4 regions of the Pseudovibrio sp. W74 genome follow, and region 4 is predicted to be linked to each of the others. Evidence: predicted binding sites of a transcription regulator. Region 4 holds the regulator's gene; each other region holds the start of a gene.

Region 1 (4,552 bases), on a different contig from region 4:
TGAATACCAGCGAGTGCCGTGTTTTGTGCGCAAAGCAACGTCTTCGGTTGCTCCAGCAGCCCCTTCCTCAAGGTCGGGTGTGAAGTCTTCAGCATAGGGCAGATGAATAGCCCGCCCGACTTCAACACCAAATCCAGTCGGAAAATTGCGTTTGCCTGCATCATTCACGGAAAGCACCAGGCCTTCGCTGTCACAACGGATCACGATAGCGCCCAGCGCATCCAGAATAGAGCGGTGCCGATCATCTGCTTCGCGCAGTTGCCAGTCAGCATCACTGGCTAATTCGGATGGATCTTCAAGTTGTTCAACTTCACTGCGGATCTGAGCTGTTTTCCAGCTTTGTGCGATAACATCACTTGCCGGAAATCGGCGAAACAACACGGCGCCAGCTCCAAAGGCAAGCAATACAACATAGAGGCTTTGTGCAGATCGCCAATCAGTCAGCAGCAGCGCAATCAGCAAGCATATAACGCCCACGAAAATGGAGAGGCTCTTTAGAACAAAGGAGGATTTCTCGGTGATTTCGCTTTGCTTAATCAGAGACACGCGGGCCTGAGTAACAACATGGGTGCTCTCCTCAGTTTTTAGTCTCCGTTTCAACACTGCTTTTGCTCCACCCGAACTATTTCGGTAAATCAGTAAAATTCAATTGGTAGGATATAACAGATTACGCGGCGGCCAAATAGGCGGAAGAGCGCTTGAAGCTCAGGGCCTCGGCCAGGTGAATACGCTGAACGGAATCTGACCCGTCCATATCTGCAATTGTCCGCGATAGTTTCAGAACCCGATGGTAGCCACGTGCAGAAAGACCAAACTGTATGGATGCCTGTTCAATCAACTCCTTACTGCCCTGATCCAGCGCAACAATTTGCTCAATGGTCCGCGCGCTGGCATGTGCATTGACGGTGATGTCTAGTCCAAGGGAGACATAACGGGCTTGCTGAATTGTACGAGCACGTGCCACACGTTGAGCAACCACTTCCGAGCTCTCTGAAGTGTGCGGGCTGATCAGGTCTCTTGCAGAAACTGCGGGAACATGAAGTTGCAGATCCATCCGATCAAGAAACGGCCCGGAAACTCGCGACTGATAAGAACTGGCGCATTTATCGCCTCGCCTGCAAGTGTGCCCCGGTTCTCCTGCATAACCGCAACGGCAAGGGTTCATCGCGGCAACCACTTGCACCATAGATGGGTAGCTCACACGATAATTGGCACGAACAATCGTCGCCACACCGTTCTCAATAGGCTGTCTCAAGCTGTCCAGAACGGAACTATCGAACTCTGGCAGTTCATCCAAAAAAAGTACACCATTGTGAGCCATGGACACTTCGCCGGGTCTGGCTTTTATGCCACCGCCAACCAGTGAGGCCATGGAGGCAGAGTGATGCGGTGCCCGGAAGGGACGTTGATTGCTCAAGGCACCATCTTCCAGCTCACCTGATATGGAAGCGATCATGGAAACTTCCAGCAGTTCGCGCGCTGATAGTGGCGGTAAAAGAGCAGGTAACCTGCTCGCGAGTAAGGTCTTTCCAGAGCCTGGAGGGCCAATCATCATCAGGTTATGAGAGCCAGCCGCTGCAATCTCCAGTGCTCGCTTCGCTGTTTCTTGCCCTCGAATATCGGCAAGGTCTAATGAACTAGCAGCTTGTGGAGAGCTACGCGGTTTTGGGGCAGAAAGAGTAATGTCACCTTTCAAGGCGCGGTAGAGCTGAACCAGTGATCCCGCAGCCATAATTTTCAGGTTCTCATCCGCCCATGCCGCTTCAGAGCCGCAACTTGCTGGACAAATCAAACCTTTCCCGTTTGCAACAGCAGCGATTGCAGCTGGAAGGGCTCCGTTCACGTGCGAAATGCTGCCATCTAGTGAGAGCTCACCCAGAACGAGGAAGCCTTCGACAGCTTCCGCAGGCAGTGCCCCCATCGCCACTAAGAGGCCAAGCGCAATCGGAAGGTCATAATGAGATCCTTCCTTAGGTAGGTCAGCCGGAGCCAGATTAACCGTCACACGTTTGGCTGGTAGCGCGAGGCCGGAAGCAATGAGTGCTGACCGAACCCGCTCCTTGCTCTCTGCAATCGCCTTATCGGGCAGGCCAACAAGAGTGAAATAGACAGAACCGGGGCTAATCTGGACCTGCACGTCAACATTTGCAGCGTCGACACCCTGAAAGGAAACGGTAGAGATGCGAGCGAACACCAGACACTCCTGCGACCACAATTTATCATCATTGTAGTAATTAAGCAGGAACGAACAGGAAACACACAAGCCTTGAATACTCAGAAATACGAAAGCCCCCATAAGAAGCTCTATCTGAAATCTCTGAGTTCATAATTGAAAGTCACTGGGAAAAAGAAAAGCCCTGTCAAACAACAGGGCCCTTGATATTTTTTAGCCTTCAAGCTTTTTCTCAAGCACATCCCAGACCATGCCGGCCACATCTGGCCCGCCCAGCTTCTGGATTGCGCGAATGCCAGTCGGAGCTGTCACGTTGATTTCAGTGAGGTTTCCGTCAATCACATCGATACCAACGAGAATGAGTCCTTGCTCCTTCAGTGTCGGCCCAAGGCGCGCGCAAATCTCTCTTTCGCGCTCAGTCAAATCACTGTCTTTTGGAGACCCACCGCGTACCATGTTGGAGCGCAGGTCACCTTCTGCAGGGACACGGTTTACTGCACCAGCAAACTCGCCATCGACCAACAGAATGCGCTTATCGCCATGTTTCACATTTGGCAGGAACTTCTGAATAACCCAAGGCTCGCGAAATGTGACGGAGAAGAAGTCATAAAGAGAACCGTAGTTCAGGTCATCCTTGGTCACGCGGAAAACAGCAGCTCCGCCATGTCCAAATAACGGCTTCATTACAATATCGCTATGGATATTGCGGAACTCGTCGATCTCTTCGCGATCATGAGTAATCAGCGTTGGTGGCATCAGGTCTGCAAACTGGGTCACAAACAATTTCTCTGGCGCATTACGCACAGAGACTGGATTGTTCAGGACCAGCGTTGTCTCGGAAAGCTTTTCGAGAATATGGGTTGCTGCGATGTAAGCCAGATCAAACGGAGGATCCTGACGCATCAGAACGACATCCATATCAGACATGTCAACGCGCTGAGGCTCACCAAAACTGAAGTGATTGCCAGCTTCGTCGCGCACGGTTACCGGCTCAACGCGGCACATAACCTTTTCACCCCACAGGGCCAGACGCTCTGGTGTGTAATGATACAGCTCATAACCACGGTCCTGCGCTTCTAGCATCAGAGCAAAAGCACTGTCGCCCGCAATGTTGATGGTTGAGATATGGTCCATCTGAACGGCGACTTTAAGCGGCCGCTTGGCACCAGAAGAAGCTGCTTGGGACATGAGGCACTCCTGAAATAACGCTGGGATAGAAATCCATGTAAATAAAAATGGATGTTAGCTGCAGATATGTGGGTCAGAAAGCAATTTGTCTACATTTTTGCGATAAAATATTTGTTTCCTAAAAAATTTCAGCTTCAAAAAGATTAGGGAAGTGCTGGGCTTCTCCATATTTGGGAAGAATAACCGCATCAAATCGCAAGGTTTTTCCAACCACATCGTTGTGATGGGAAACCCATTCTCGAGCGGCATTTGCAATCCTTCGTTGAGAGCGTTGCGTGATTGCATATAAGCCATCATCCACACCCCGCCTGGCTTTCACCTCCACAAACACGATCGTCTGGTCTTGTTCGGCGATCAAATCGATCTCGCCCTGCTTGGTTTTGTAGCGTCTTTCAAGAATCTGCCAGCCCGCTTGGCGAAGCAGCATCTCTGCTTTCAGCTCCGCCTGTAGTCCTTTTCGATAAGCAGCCTGCTTCTTAAGAAGGTTGCTTTTAGTCGCTCTCGGGCTCTTCTGCGGTTCCTGCATTTTTCAGCTCCATAGCACGGGCATAAATCGTCTTTCGATCCACCCCGGTTGCTTTGGAGACTTTCTTCGCTGCTGCGCTTACTGGCATTTCTTTCAATGCCTCGAGCAACAGTTCGTCTGCATCAACCTCGGTCAGTTCCTGCTCTTCAGGTGGTGAGACAAGAATAACAATTTCTCCCTTAGGGCGATCCCCCGAATAGAAATCACTCAGTTCTGCAAGGGTACCACGCTGGAAGGTCTCAAACCGCTTGGTCAGCTCGCGTGCAACAGCTGCTTTACGCTTCCCAAGAATTTCAGTCATATCGACAAGAGAAGCCCCAACTCTGTGAGGGCTCTCATAAAACACCAGTGTCGCCGGAATATCTCTCAGTTCTTCAAGACGTTTCTTTCTGCCGTGGGTCTTATTGGGCAGAAAGCCAGCAAACAAAATAGTGTCAGAGGGTAAACCGGCGCCAACCAGACCGCTCAACATGGCTGAGGCACCTGGAATTGGCACCACCTTGTGTCCGTGCTCCACCACATCACCAACAAGCCGAAAGCCGGGATCAGAGATGAGCGGCGTACCAGCATCGGAAACCAATGCAACGGCTCGTCCAGCACCCAATGCCTCCAAAATCTTAGGCAGTTGCCTGTGAGCATTGTGCTCATGATAGGTCATCATCTGC
Region 2 (4,552 bases), on a different contig from region 4:
ATTACGCCCGACGGCAAAAAGGTAAAAAATTAACAAAGAGCTAAATGATCCCCCATTGATTTGGTTAGTGTTGTCCTATCAACACCATTTACCTGAAGTTTGGAGGGGGTATAGCTAACACTACTGAAGATTTTATCCCATGAATCCCCGCGTTACTTTCAAAGTCTCCGCTTGTCATCAGATACACACTATTGCGAAGCATACCTTGCATATTCAGAATTCAGAAATACTAGGCACCCTTCCCTCCTAGCTTTTTTCGCGCTAGCTTCGGCCAACTTCAACCTCTGCTGGTTCCCACTTCATAGAGCCAATCCCATAAAAGAAAGAGTTCGACATGCGTTATCTACACACCATGGTCCGCGTTAAAGATCTTGATGAATCCCTGAAGTTTTATTGCAGTATCTTTGGGCTGGAAGAAGTTCGCCGTCACGAAAGCGAAGCTGGCCGCTTCACGCTTGTCTTCCTGGCTGCGCCTGAAGACAAAGAAAGCTTCAGCGCATCTTCCGCACCAGCACTCGAGCTAACATACAACTGGGATCCGGAAGAGTACGCCGGAGGTCGCAACTTCGGCCACCTCGCCTATGAAGTCGACAATATCTATGAGACCTGCGAAAAGCTTCAAGCCTCTGGGATCACAATCAACCGACCACCACGCGACGGCCGTATGGCATTCATTGTTTCTCCAGATGGAATTTCCATTGAGCTTTTGCAAAAAGGTGGAAGCCTTGAACCAGCTGAGCCATGGCTTTCCATGGGCAACACCGGCAGCTGGTAATTTCAGCACAAGCATTTCAGCGCCTCAATTTCGAGTGAGGCGCTGAAATCTAACAATAATTAAGAAAAGAATAGACTAAATCCATATTTGTGGATTGTTTGAATTATAAAATTTTAAGCACTAGACAATATCCTACTGAAAACTTATAAGCCTCCTCACAGCGCGCCAAATTGCGCAAATGCTGTAGAGTGCGCCCATCGTCTAGCGGTTAGGACGCCGCCCTTTCACGGCGGAAACAGGGGTTCGATTCCCCTTGGGCGTACCAATTCTCTCCTTAAATTTATTTGTTTTGCTAACATCGCATCTTCATGCGTTGTTTCTCTATTATTTTGAGAGCAAGTACTGACGACACATCTCTGCGAACGAGCTCCCCAATCCTCATAGCCGCGACCAGTCCACTTAAGCCCAAGTAAAGTCGAAAGATAAGACTTTTACCCACGTCACTCTCTGAGCAAGACCTCACACCGGAACACAAAAAAGCCCGGCAGTGAACCTGCGCTCACTCCGGGCCATCTTGAATTGCATGCTTGGCTTAGAACGGAATTTCGTCGTCCATTCCGCCGCCGAAGCCGCCAGATGGTGCTTGACCACCTCCGCTGCCACCGCCGAAGCCGCCGCCCTGATTGCTGGAGCCGCCACCACCAAAGCCACCGCCCTGATCGTATCCGCCGCCACCGCCGCCGCTGCCGCCGAAGCCACCGGACTGGCCACCCTGGCCGCCTGCACCACCGCCTTCGCCGCGACCATCAAGCATAGTCAGCGTAGAGTTGAAGCCCTGCAAAACGATCTCGGTGGAGTATTTATCCTGGCCGCTCTGGTCCTGCCATTTGCGAGTTTGCAACTGACCTTCGATGTAAACCTTGGAGCCTTTGCGCAGGAATTGCTCGGCAACCTTTGCTAGACCTTCATTAAACACAACAACACGGTGCCATTCGGTCCGCTCACGGCGCTCGCCGCTATTACGGTCACGCCAGCTCTCCGAAGTAGCGATACGCAAGTTGACGATCGGACGACCGTCCTGCGTACGGCGAATTTCCGGATCTGCGCCCAAATTTCCAACCAAAATGACTTTATTGACGCTACCGGCCATTGAATTACTCCTAAGTCTGAACCCACCCAAAGTTTAAGCGAGTTAAGTTGGCAAGTAACCTATGCTCCGCGCTCTACAATTCAAACAGACTTTCTCAAACCCGCGGTGGTTGTCCACATTTCCTAGGCTTTCAGTCGGAATATCAGGCGCCCGCAAGCAAGGCTCTCTGCTCGTTCTATTTTTGTTCCGATACAATGCCTTGCAAAACTGCCAAGTTCAACTCTCAATTTTTCTAAAAGACAAATTTACGAGAGCAAACTCAAAAAGGCTTGCTCCTTAAAATTGTTCCGTTTATGTTCCACCTGATTTCCAGCGCTCATTCTCCTGCATTTTGAGGATCGCGCCCAGACCTGTTTTGCTTTTTATATGCGAACTCGGTATCCGTGATAAAGGACAGTTCCATGGCGAAGTCGCCAACACATGACACACAAAATACTCCCGCGCGCGCAGACCTTATGAAGCAGATCACTGTACGTGGCGCTCGCGAACATAACTTGAAGAATGTGGACCTGGATCTTCCACGAGACAGTCTGATCGTCATGACTGGCCTGTCCGGCTCGGGCAAATCTTCTCTTGCCTTCGATACGATTTACGCTGAAGGGCAGCGCCGCTACGTTGAAAGCCTGAGCGCTTACGCCCGCCAGTTCCTTGAAATGATGCAGAAACCGGACGTAGATCAGATCGACGGCCTGTCACCTGCAATCTCCATTGAGCAGAAGACTACCTCAAAAAACCCACGCTCCACAGTCGGCACAGTCACAGAAATTTATGACTATATGCGCCTTCTATTCGCGCGCGTAGGCATTCCATACTCACCGGCAACGGGCCTTCCAATTGAAAGTCAAACCGTCTCCCAAATGGTAGACCGAATTCTGACATTGGAAGAAGGAACCCGCCTTTACCTGCTGGCCCCAATCGTGCGTGGCCGCAAAGGCGAGTATAGAAAAGAACTCGCTGAGCTCATGAAAAAGGGCTTCCAGCGCGTAAAAGTTGACGGCGAGTATTATGAAATCGCCGATGCGCCCACTCTGGATAAGAAGTTCAAACACGATATTGATGTCGTTGTTGACCGTATCGTTGTGCGCGAAGACATGGCTGGCCGCCTGGCAGATTCTCTAGAAACCGCACTGGAGCTGGCCGAAGGCCTCGCTACCGTTGAGTTTGCAGATCAGCAGGATGAAAAAGGCAAAGCAAAGCAGCTCATTTTCTCTGAAAAGTTCGCTTGCCCGGTGTCCGGCTTCACCATCCCGGAGATTGAACCGCGTCTGTTCTCGTTCAACAACCCGTTTGGCGCATGCCCGACTTGCGATGGTCTCGGCACAAAACTGGCGTTTGAAGCCGAACTCGTTGTACCGGACCAAACCCTGTCCCTTCGAGGCGGCGCGATCCTGCCATGGTCAAAAACCGGCTCAACCTCTCCTTATTACACGCAAACACTGGAAGCATTGGCCAAGCATCATAAGCAGCCAATGACCAAAGCCTGGAAAGACCTTCCGGAAGACTTCCGCAATGCGGTGCTATTCGGAACCGGCAACACAAAAGTGCAGTTTGTTTATGATGACGGCACCCGCTCTTACAAAACCGAAAAGCCATTCGAAGGCGTTGTCGGCAACATCGAGCGGCGCTGGCGTGAAACAGATTCTCAGATGGTGCGCGATGAGCTCTCACGCTACCAATCCGACCATGCTTGCGATGCTTGTAAAGGCTACCGCCTCAAGCCTGAGGCTCTTTGCGTCAAAATAGCAGATCGCCATATAGGCGAGATCACAGCCCTTTCCATCAAAACCGCACATGACTGGTTCTCCAGCATTGATGAAAAGCTCTCCGATAAACAAAACGAAATCGCATATCGCATCCTCAAGGAAATCCGTGAGCGCTTGAAGTTCCTCAACGATGTTGGTCTGGAATACCTTTCCATGGACCGCTCTTCCGGAACCTTGTCTGGTGGTGAGAGCCAACGTATTCGCCTGGCCTCCCAGATCGGTTCCGGCCTGACCGGTGTTCTTTATGTTCTGGATGAGCCATCAATCGGCCTGCATCAGCGCGACAATGCCCGCCTTCTGGAAACCTTGAAACACCTGCGTAACTTGGGCAACACCGTTATCGTGGTAGAACACGACGAAGATGCCGTCCTCACCGCGGATTACGTGGTAGATGTGGGTCCGGGCGCAGGTATCCATGGCGGACAAGTAGTTGCCAAAGGCACTCCAGATGAAGTGATGGCCAATCCGGCCTCCCTCACCGGCAAGTACCTTTCCGGCAAAATGAGCATCCCGCAACCAGATGAGCCACGCAAGATTGACAAGAACCGTCAGATCAAGGTGTTCGGCGCACGCGGCAACAACCTCAAAGACGTGAATGCAACCATCCCGCTTGGCACATTCACTTGTGTGACGGGTGTATCTGGTGGCGGTAAATCTACATTCCTCATCGATACCATCTACAAGGCAACCGCTCGCCGCCTCAATGGCGCACGCGACAATCCCGCTCCGCATGACCGGATTGAAGGTCTGGAGCGTCTGGACAAAGTCATCGACATTGATCAGTCCCCAATTGGCAGAACGCCGCGTTCCAACCCGGCAACCTACACAGGCGCCTTCACTCCAATCCGGGAGTGGTTTGCAGGCATGCCGGAAGCGAAAACACGCGGCTACGCTCCGGGTCGCTTCTCCTTCAACGTAAAAGGC
Region 3 (4,552 bases), on a different contig from region 4:
CGAGCCTGTTTGTAAATAACTGTTTTAAATCGTCGGATGTCATCATATTACTGCTGAAAGCCACCCCCGTATTCAACCTGACCAGACTACCCCTCAATCATCTCCCGAATAGGCCGGAAGGAACAGCGGTGGAGCGGGGTTACGCCGTGTGCTGCCAGCGCCTCCTGATGCTGTTTGGTGCCGTAGCCTTTGTGTTTGGCAAAGCCGTACTCCGGGAGGTACCTGTCCATCTTCACCATCAGACGGTCTCTCGTCACCTTGGCAACGATAGAAGCAGCTGAGATGGCGAGGCAGCGGCCATCACCCTTGATCAGCGCTTGCCCTTCCTGCGGCAGGTGATGGGGCACATCCTTGCCATCAATGAAGAACCGTTTCACCGGAACGCTGAGCGAGCGGGCGCAGGTGCGCATGCCCTGCAAGGTTGCTTCGCGAATGTTGATCCGGTCAACGGTCTGCGCACTTTGCACGCACACACTCACATCAGCCATCTCAAGGATCTGCTCAAAGAGCTCCTCGCGCTTGGCCTCGGTCAACTTCTTGGAATCGTTCAGTCCCTCTGGCAGGTTGTCGTAATCGAGGCTGGCTGCTGCAACCACCACAGGGCCAGCCCATGGCCCGCGCCCGGCTTCATCAATACCGGCAAACCGCCCTTGCAGGTCTTGCTCAACAGAGCGCTCAAAGCGCAGGTCAGGAGCATCAGGAAAGGCGATATCAAAGAGGGAGTTTGCAAAATACGACATGCGCCTCATTGCCATGCAGCCCGGCAGCTTTCAAGCATCAAAACACGCCTCGTCTACAACAATGAAAGCTGCACACCGCCGCAAGTTGGTTTGATGAAATGGTCACAGGACAACTTCATTGAGCGCGAGGATAAACCCTTGCTCTTACACGCCAGCTGAAAGCGCTTTGCCAGCTGGTCAGCGTAAGGACCTTTACCCTTGAAGCGCTGCGTCCACTGAGCGTCATAGTCCTTTCCATCACGCATGGAACGCAAAAGGCTCAGCACACGCCGGTAACTGCCCGGAGCTTCCCGCAAAAGCCATTCCTTGAAGAGTTCAGAAACCTCTCGAGGAAGGCGCAGCAAAATGTAACTGGCCTCTGTCGCACCATGCTCCTTACAAACCTCAAGAATGCTCTCAAGTTCATGATCCGTCAGTCCGGGAATGATCGGAGCTGCCAGCACAGCGGTTGGAATACCCGCATCAGACAGTGCCTTGATCGCTTGCAAACGGCGAGGCGGCGTTGACGCGCGCGGTTCAAGGCTCCGCGCGATCTTCCGGTCCAGTGTGGTCACAGAAATTGCCACCTTTGCCAGATTACGCTCTGCCATTTCGCTGAGAATATCGATGTCCCGCATGACCAGCGCTGACTTGGTGACAATGGTCACCGGATGGCCCGTCTTGTTCAAAACCTCCAGAACATCGCGCATGATTTTGTGCGTGCGTTCAATCGGCTGATAGGGATCAGTGTTGGTGCCAATCGCAATGGGTTTGGGTTGATAAGAGGATGCACCCAGCTCCCGCTCCAGCACCTGTGCTGCATTGGGCTTGGCAAACAAGCGGCTTTCAAAATCCAGCCCTGGCGACAAGCCCATATACGCATGGGTTGGCCGCGCAAAGCAGTAGATGCAGCCATGCTCACAGCCCCGATACGGATTGATCGAGCGATCAAAAGGCAGGTCAGGAGAGCTGTTCTTGGTGATCACATGCCGCGCAGTCTCAATCTGCACTTCTGTCTTGATCGGCGGAAGTTCATCAATTGTTCCCCAGCCATCATCCATCAGTTCCCGGCTTTCCGCCTCAAACCGGCCAGCTTTGTTGGAATGTGCCGCACGGCCCCGACCTGTCATGTTGACCGGGAGCGAAGATCCCAAAGGATCAGCGGCCACAGTTTCGGCCCTGTGATTTTGTGCAGTTGACATGGGGCATGCACTTTCATCTTCTTATGAGAACATAAGTGGAACATTGCTCAAAATATCTGGATTTGCAAGCCTTTACTTTCCAAAGATAAGGCAAATCACTGTAAGCTGTTGGAATGATTAGCGCACTTATTCCCACCTATAACAGCGAGCACCGGCTGGTGCTCACCCTGTCCGCTCTGGTTCCGGCTTCCGCAGAAGGCATCCTGAAAGAAGTCATTATCACCGACGAAGGCTCATCTGATGGGACCGAGATTGTCGCGGATGCCAGCGGTGCGGATTTCGTCAGCACCACCTCAAAATCTGGTTTCGCTCTGGCCGAAGGGCTCAAACGGTGCACCCGTTCCAACTGGGTTTTGCTCATTCAGCCCGGCGCTATTCTGCAAGCGGGCTGGCAGGCAGAAGCCGTATCCTTCATAGAGAGCGCGGAGCGGGTCGGAACTGAGCAGAATCTGGTCGGTGTGTTTCCCAGCCGCACAGAAGAATTCGGCACTGTGGCACAGCTCAAGCAGAAACTTATCACCCTCACGCATCGCTTGCTAAAAGCATCATGCCACCAGCTCCCCATGCTGATCTACAAAGACCACCTGCAACAAGCGCTGGCGAACGCGTCAGGAATGAACCGGCAAGATCAGCTCCAGAAGGTTTTGAGGGCTAGCCGGGTCCATTGGTTGAACGGTACAGTGATCTTTCAAAATACGGCGAGATAACGCGGTACCAGCTTGGAGGGCTCATGGATTGGAATCGACACCTGAACCAATACTGCGAGCGCACCTCCGATGCATTCTGGTCTGAGCCACTCAATGCAGCGAGCAACGCTGCTTTTATCATTGCCGCGCTGATTGCCCTTCAATTCTGGTTGAACGCACGCAGTAACGCAAAAAAAACGCATTCAACGCAAACCAACGCACAAGATAACGCAGCTTTGGTTCTCATTGCTCTGCTGACCATAATTGGGATTGGCTCATTCCTGTTCCACACCTTCGCAACCCTCTGGTCAATGCTGGCTGATGTCATCCCGATTGCGATCTTCATGCTGGTTTACTTCTACCTTGCCACGCGTCGATACATGGATGCCAACCTCTTGATATCACTGGGCGCAACGCTGCTCTTCTTTGGGGCAATGGCATTTGGCCCAAGGCTGTTTGAGGGGATACTCGGATCCACTGCTGGCTACTTCCCGGCACTCCTCGCAATCCTGCTTTTTGCAGGCCTGACCCGCAGCAAAAAAAGGCAAACATCCAACGCTCTGTTAGCCGCAGGCGTAGTCTTCGCACTTTCGATGAGTTTCCGGATTTTGGACGAGCCAATTTGCTCGATTTTGCCAGTTGGAACACATTCCTTGTGGCATATTTTGAATGCAATTGTTTTGCTTATTCTAATTCGCGCATTTATACGCTTTAAGACGTATTGAGATACTGCAAAATCCTAGGCGATGGTCTAGTTTTTGCAAAACTGCGACATCTGAACCGGAAGTCATAGTGATTCCCGGTGGCGAGCCGCTCATTCACTCGGTCAGGCAAGAATAGACGATGACGGACAAAAAACGCCCTACCTCCGGCGAACTCGATGAACAAGCGCTCTTTTACCATGAGTATCCGCGCGCGGGTAAATTGGAAATTCAGGCAACTAAGCCATTGGGAAACCAGCGAGATTTGGCGCTTGCCTATTCTCCGGGTGTGGCTGCTCCGTGTTTGGCAATCCATAAGGATGAGTCAAAAGCGGCTGACTATACCGCACGTCAAAACCTTGTTGGTGTCATCTCCAATGGTACCGCAGTTCTGGGTTTAGGCGCGATTGGTCCTTTGGCATCCAAGCCGGTGATGGAAGGTAAGGCTGTCCTCTTCAAGAAGTTCGCTGGCATTGATGTATTCGACATCGAAGTCGACGAGACCAACGTTGATAAGTTCGTTGATGCAGTTGGCGTTTTGGAGCCAACTTTCGGCGGTATCAACCTGGAAGACATCAAAGCGCCAGAGTGTTTCCAGATCGAGAAACGCCTGCGCGAAAGAATGAATATCCCGGTTTTCCATGATGATCAGCACGGTACCGCGATCATCGTGTCAGCTGCGGTGCGCAATGGCATGGAGCTCTCCGGCAAAAAGCTGGATGAGATTAAAGTCGTTGCTTCCGGCGCGGGCGCTGCAGCGCTGGCCTGTCTTAACTTGCTGGTGTCCTCCGGTGTAAAGCGCGAGAACATCTGGGTCTCTGACATCGAGGGTGTTGTCTACGAAGGCCGCGAAGCCCTTATGGATGAATGGAAATCCGTATTTGCGCAGAAAACCGACAAGCGCACGCTGGATGATATCATCGAAGGCGCTGACGTCTTCATCGGCTTGTCAGCAGCTGGTGTGCTGAAGCCGGAGATGGTCGCCAAGATGGCAAAATGCCCCTTGGTGATGGGCCTTGCCAACCCGAACCCGGAAATTATGCCGGAAGATGCACTGGCTGTTCGTGACGATGTGGTCATGTGTACAGGTCGTTCGGATTACCCGAACCAGGTGAATAACGTCCTCTGCTTCCCATACATCTTCCGCGGTGCTCTGGATGTTGGCGCAACGGCCATCAACGAAGAAATGAAGCTGGCCGCTGTTGAGGCAATTGCCGCTCTGGCACGGGAAGAACCGACCGATG
Region 4 (4,552 bases):
AGTTGGAAGACGCCGCCTTTGAACTGGGCATGGATGCGCTTATCGAAGTTCATGACGAAGCTGAGTTGGAACGCGCACTGAAGCTCTCCTCTCCGCTTGTTGGCATCAACAATCGCAATCTAAAAACCTTCGAGACATCTCTGGAAACCAGCGAGCGGCTCGCACCACTGATCCCGCAAGATCGAATCATCGTTGGCGAGAGCGGCCTGTTCACTCCGGAAGACCTCTCCCGAATGGAAAACTCCGGCATCTCCACCTTCCTCATCGGCGAAAGCCTGATGCGTCAGGAAGATGTGGAAACCGCAACCAAAGCTTTGCTTAAACGCTAAAAATCAACTGCTTGGCAAAAGCAGACACCTGAACAAACTGTGTCCAGAGGCAAGAAAATGTCAGAACTTTCTCCAAAACTCACTCACTTAGATGACAGCGGTGCGGCTCATATGGTCGACATTTCGGAGAAAGAGGTTACCTCACGCATTGCCCGAGCAGGCGGTCAGGTAAAAATGCAGCCTGAAACTCTGGACATGATCCTTTCAGGTAACGCCAAGAAAGGCGACGTGCTCGCAACGGCGCGCATTGCTGGCATCATGGCGGCCAAGAGAACTCACGAGCTGATCCCTCTCTGTCATCCTCTGGCGCTTTCCAAGGTTCAGGTGGACTTCACACCCAACCCTGAACTGCCAGGAATTGAGATCGAAGTCTTTGCAAAAGTGTCCGGCCAGACCGGTATCGAGATGGAAGCACTTACAGCTGCCTCCGTTGCCTGCCTGACAATTTACGATATGGCAAAAGCCGTTGATCGCTCTATGGAGATCGGTGAAATCCGGTTGCTGGAGAAGAAGGGCGGCAAGTCCGGTCACTATCTGGCTGAGGAGGATAACTCCCAATGAACTTGATCAGTATTGAAGAAGCGCTGGACCGCCTCCTGAAAGATGTGAATCCGACCGGTACCGAGCAGCTTCCACTACTTGAAGCCGGAGAACGCATTCTGGCAGAAGATGTTGCTGCAACACGAACGCAGCCTCCATTTTCCGCCTCAGCAATGGATGGATATGCCGTCAAAGCTGCTGATACGGTCGATCCAGAGACTGCTTTGAAGGTCATTGGAGAAGTCGCTGCCGGGCATAACTTCGATGGCACGTTGCAAGCCGGAGAAGCTCTGCGCATCTTTACAGGTGCACCTGTTCCAGCAGGCGTTGACGCGATTTTGATGCAGGAAAACGCCCGCCGTGACGGGGATAACCTGTTTTGCGAGGAAGCCGTTTCTGTTGGTAAGTTCATCCGCCCAGCAGGCCTCGACTTCAAAGAAGGCCAGACCCTCCTGAAGGCAGGAGCTCCACTCGGCTTCCGTGAATTGTCTCTTGCAGGCGCTATGAACCACGCAACCTTGCCAGCGCGCAAAAAGCCAGTCGTTGCGATCCTCGCAAATGGTGATGAACTCGTCGAGCCAGGTCAGATACCAGGTCCGAATCAAATCATAGCGTCCAATCAGGTCGGCATCGCAGAATTCGTCAGAAACTGTGGCGGAACGCCAATGATGCTGGGCATTGCACCAGACCAGCCTGAGGAAATCACGGCACGCGTGAAACAGGCTATTGAAGCAAAAGCCGATGTACTGGTGACACTCGGCGGTGCCTCTGTGGGCGACCACGATCTCATTCAGGACGTACTGGGCGCTGAAGGCATGGAGCTAGGCTTCTGGCGCATCGCCATGCGCCCGGGCAAGCCCCTCATGGCCGGAGCCCTTGGCCCCATGAAAGTCCTCGGCCTTCCTGGCAATCCAGTCTCCAGCCTTGTATGCGCACTCCTCTTCCTTGGCCCGCTTCTGGATAAGATGCTAGGCCGCACGGTCTCTGTGACAAATCAAGGCGTTACCAAAGCCACATTGGCGGCTGATTTGCCTGCAAATGATATGCGTCAGGACTATCTGCGCGCCAGTCTGAGTACAGACGAACACGGAGATCTGATTACAACACCGTTTGGCAAACAGGACTCTTCCATGCTTGCCTTGCTGACAAAAGCAGATGCCCTGATCATTCGCCCACCACACGCACCGGCTGCAAAGGCAGGTGAAAAAGTGGACCTGCTCAAGCTAGGCTAAATCCTGGCATCACAAGTGGGCAACCCCTGCCCACTCACCCATCAGAAACCAAATCCCCCAGTTCTAGCAGGGCTTAACCTCAACAAACCCATTGCAGAACACAATGAGAACAGGTAGAGTACGTTCGTGTTTTGTCCTTCCAATCGCAGAAGTTGAAGTCTTTCAGCTTCTTGGAATTACAAAACTGCGATTGGTCAGGAATGGCCGCTCACTTTCAATCAGCGCCTTAGGAGCGAACGGGGATAAAAGATGCTTACACAGAAGCAACACGAGCTTTTGATGTTCATCCATCAACGCTTGAAGGAAGCCGGTGTTCCGCCCTCCTTCGATGAGATGAAGGACGCGCTGGACCTCCGTTCCAAATCCGGCATTCACCGGCTGATCACAGCTCTGGAAGAGCGCGGCTTCATTCGCCGTTTGCCGAACAGAGCTCGTGCGCTGGAAATCCTCAAACTGCCAGACTCAATTTCTCCGGGCCTGAAGCCTGCCGCCAAGGAAAAAGGCTTTGCACCTGAGGTGATTGAGGGCTCCCTGAGCAAGAAAGTAGCAACGCCGCCACCTCCACGCGCCACATCACCAGACGAAGTGCCGACGCTGGAAATCCCGGTCATGGGCCGCATTGCTGCGGGTGTACCAATCGAAGCAATCCAGACACAAAGCCATACCATCGCAATGCCGGCTGATCTGATGGGGCGTGGTGAGCATTATGCGCTGGAAGTTAAAGGCGACTCCATGATCGATGCCGGTATCTTCGATGGGGATACCGTGTTGATCAAACGAGGTGACACGGCTGATAACGGCGAGATCGTTGTGGCGTTGATTGATGAAGAAGAAGCAACCTTGAAGCGCCTGCGCAAAAAAGGCGCCTCAGTCGCGCTGGAAGCGGCCAACCCCGCCTACGAAACTCGCATCTTCGGCCCGGGTCGCGTCCACGTTCAAGGCAAGATGATTGCGCTCTTCCGCCGCTATTAAATCATTGGTTGCCTGAGGCAATTTCGGATTCCAAGGCCTGCGCTGAGCATGATATGCCCAGCGCACTTTTTTTATTCTTTCCCCGCCCTTAGCGCCAGCTGAGAGCCAGATGTAAGCTGAACCTCGTTCTCCGAAAATCTTCTGGTCGATAACCAGCTCAGCCCGGCAAGCCGGAGGCGCCTGAACCTGTGTGATGACGATGGTGGCAAGATGGCAGTCAGCCTCCAAAACATCAACTGCTTTGGACTGCGCCAGCAGGATAGGTTCTGAACTTACCCTCTCTCCCTCCGCAGGCTGCTGAGGGAATATCTCAATCACACAGCCGCGCTCATCACAGGACCGATCTGAAGCCCTCACCTTGTGCTGCTTGAACGAACCCGCTGAACCCCCACCAGCGCGCAACAGGCTGTCAGCAGCAAACGACATACGCGAGGACGTCAGTCGAAACGCACCATCCTGCCCATAATAAGCAATGTGCTTGCCCGCATCCGCAATCATCAGATCAGGCGCCTTGCCACCGGCAAACATCAGGACACTCACCGTAAATGCCGGAAGTGAAAGCCATTTCAGGCGCAGCGGCATCACACACAGCACGACAATCGCTAGGATCACGAGCAGATACCCTGGAGCACTGGCAACCCCGAGACTGGTCAGCCCCTCACTGAGTGAGCTCACCCAGTAGGCAGCTTTCAGCACCAGCGCCAACCCAGCCTCCATCCCTTGCAGAAAGAACGCATCCGCACCAAACGGGATCGCCAGCAGGCTCAATAACCCAAGGGGCATAACCACAAAAGTCACCAATGGCATAGCAAGGATATTCCCCAGAACTCCATAAGGCGCAACCTGCTCAAAATGCATCGCCGCAACTGGCCCCGTGGCAGCACCTGCAATCAACGAGGTCAACGCACAAGCTAGAATCCACTTTAAGCTTACACGACTAACCTTATGAAACCATGAGACATTCCGTCTGCGCGAACTATCTCGATCACCGAGCAACCAATCCTTCCCAAGCATATAGGCTGAGAGCAAGGCGAGCACTGCAATGAAGGACATCTGAAACCCGGGAGCCAGAACTTCCTCCGGCCTCAGGCTTAAAAGAACAAGGCAAGCCAGCGCCAGACCACGCAGACTGAAGGCCCGCCGACCAAGCAGACCCGCGCATAAAATCATCGCCGCCATCAAAAAAGCCCGCTGCGTTGCCACAGAAGCTCCTGACAAACCAAGATAAACAATCGCCGCAATCAGTGCTGCCACGCTGGCATAAACGTGAATATGTCCTTTCAGCGCAAGCGACTGGCTGAGGGATAGGATCAGGCGGGCACCAAGGAAGACCAGAGAGGTCACAAGGCCCATATGCATACCGGAAATAGCAAGGACATGAGCAAGTCCGGCGTTGCGTAACGCATCCTTGTCAGCGGTGGCAAGGTAGTCTCGCTTGCCCACCAGAAGCGCAACAGCAAATGCACTTTCCGGGCTGTT

What was found. The regulator LexA, encoded in region 4, represses DNA repair genes until DNA is damaged. The targets are predictions, from matches to a motif close to TGTTCNNNNTGTGTTCNG.
Region 1: a site for LexA is predicted at 2,241-2,258, ahead of PsW74_RS03825 (YifB family Mg chelatase-like AAA ATPase). Genes of this name have one in related genera too.
Region 2: a site for LexA is predicted at 2,037-2,054, ahead of uvrA (excinuclease ABC subunit UvrA). Genes of this name have one in related genera too.
Region 3: a site for LexA is predicted at 1,947-1,964, ahead of PsW74_RS23210 (PA0069 family radical SAM protein). Genes of this name have one in related genera too.

The regions. Positions count from the first base shown of each region.
Region 1 covers NZ_LMCJ01000004.1:142,413-146,964, reverse strand. The annotation lists gene PsW74_RS03830 (PAS domain-containing hybrid sensor histidine kinase/response regulator) at 1-600, opposite strand, end outside; gene PsW74_RS03825 (YifB family Mg chelatase-like AAA ATPase) at 668-2,194, opposite strand; gene gshB (glutathione synthase) at 2,387-3,361, opposite strand; gene PsW74_RS03815 (YraN family protein) at 3,480-3,887, opposite strand; gene rsmI (16S rRNA (cytidine(1402)-2'-O)-methyltransferase) at 3,853-4,552, opposite strand, start outside.
Region 2 covers NZ_LMCJ01000021.1:108,459-113,010, forward strand. The annotation lists gene PsW74_RS15095 (VOC family protein) at 335-775, shown strand; tRNA gene PsW74_RS15100 (tRNA-Glu) at 966-1,040, shown strand; gene PsW74_RS15105 (single-stranded DNA-binding protein) at 1,308-1,865, opposite strand; gene uvrA (excinuclease ABC subunit UvrA) at 2,267-4,552, shown strand, end outside.
Region 3 covers NZ_LMCJ01000057.1:43,771-48,322, reverse strand. The annotation lists gene PsW74_RS23215 (ribonuclease HII) at 87-740, opposite strand; gene PsW74_RS23210 (PA0069 family radical SAM protein) at 794-1,849, opposite strand; gene PsW74_RS23205 (glycosyltransferase) at 2,035-2,628, shown strand; gene PsW74_RS23200 (ceramidase domain-containing protein) at 2,652-3,332, shown strand; gene PsW74_RS23195 (NADP-dependent malic enzyme) at 3,451-4,552, shown strand, end outside.
Region 4 covers NZ_LMCJ01000017.1:462,621-467,172, forward strand. The annotation lists gene trpC (indole-3-glycerol phosphate synthase TrpC) at 1-329, shown strand, start outside; gene moaC (cyclic pyranopterin monophosphate synthase MoaC) at 387-890, shown strand; gene glp (gephyrin-like molybdotransferase Glp) at 887-2,101, shown strand; gene lexA (transcriptional repressor LexA) at 2,351-3,073, shown strand; gene PsW74_RS13430 (ComEC/Rec2 family competence protein) at 2,969-4,552, opposite strand, start outside.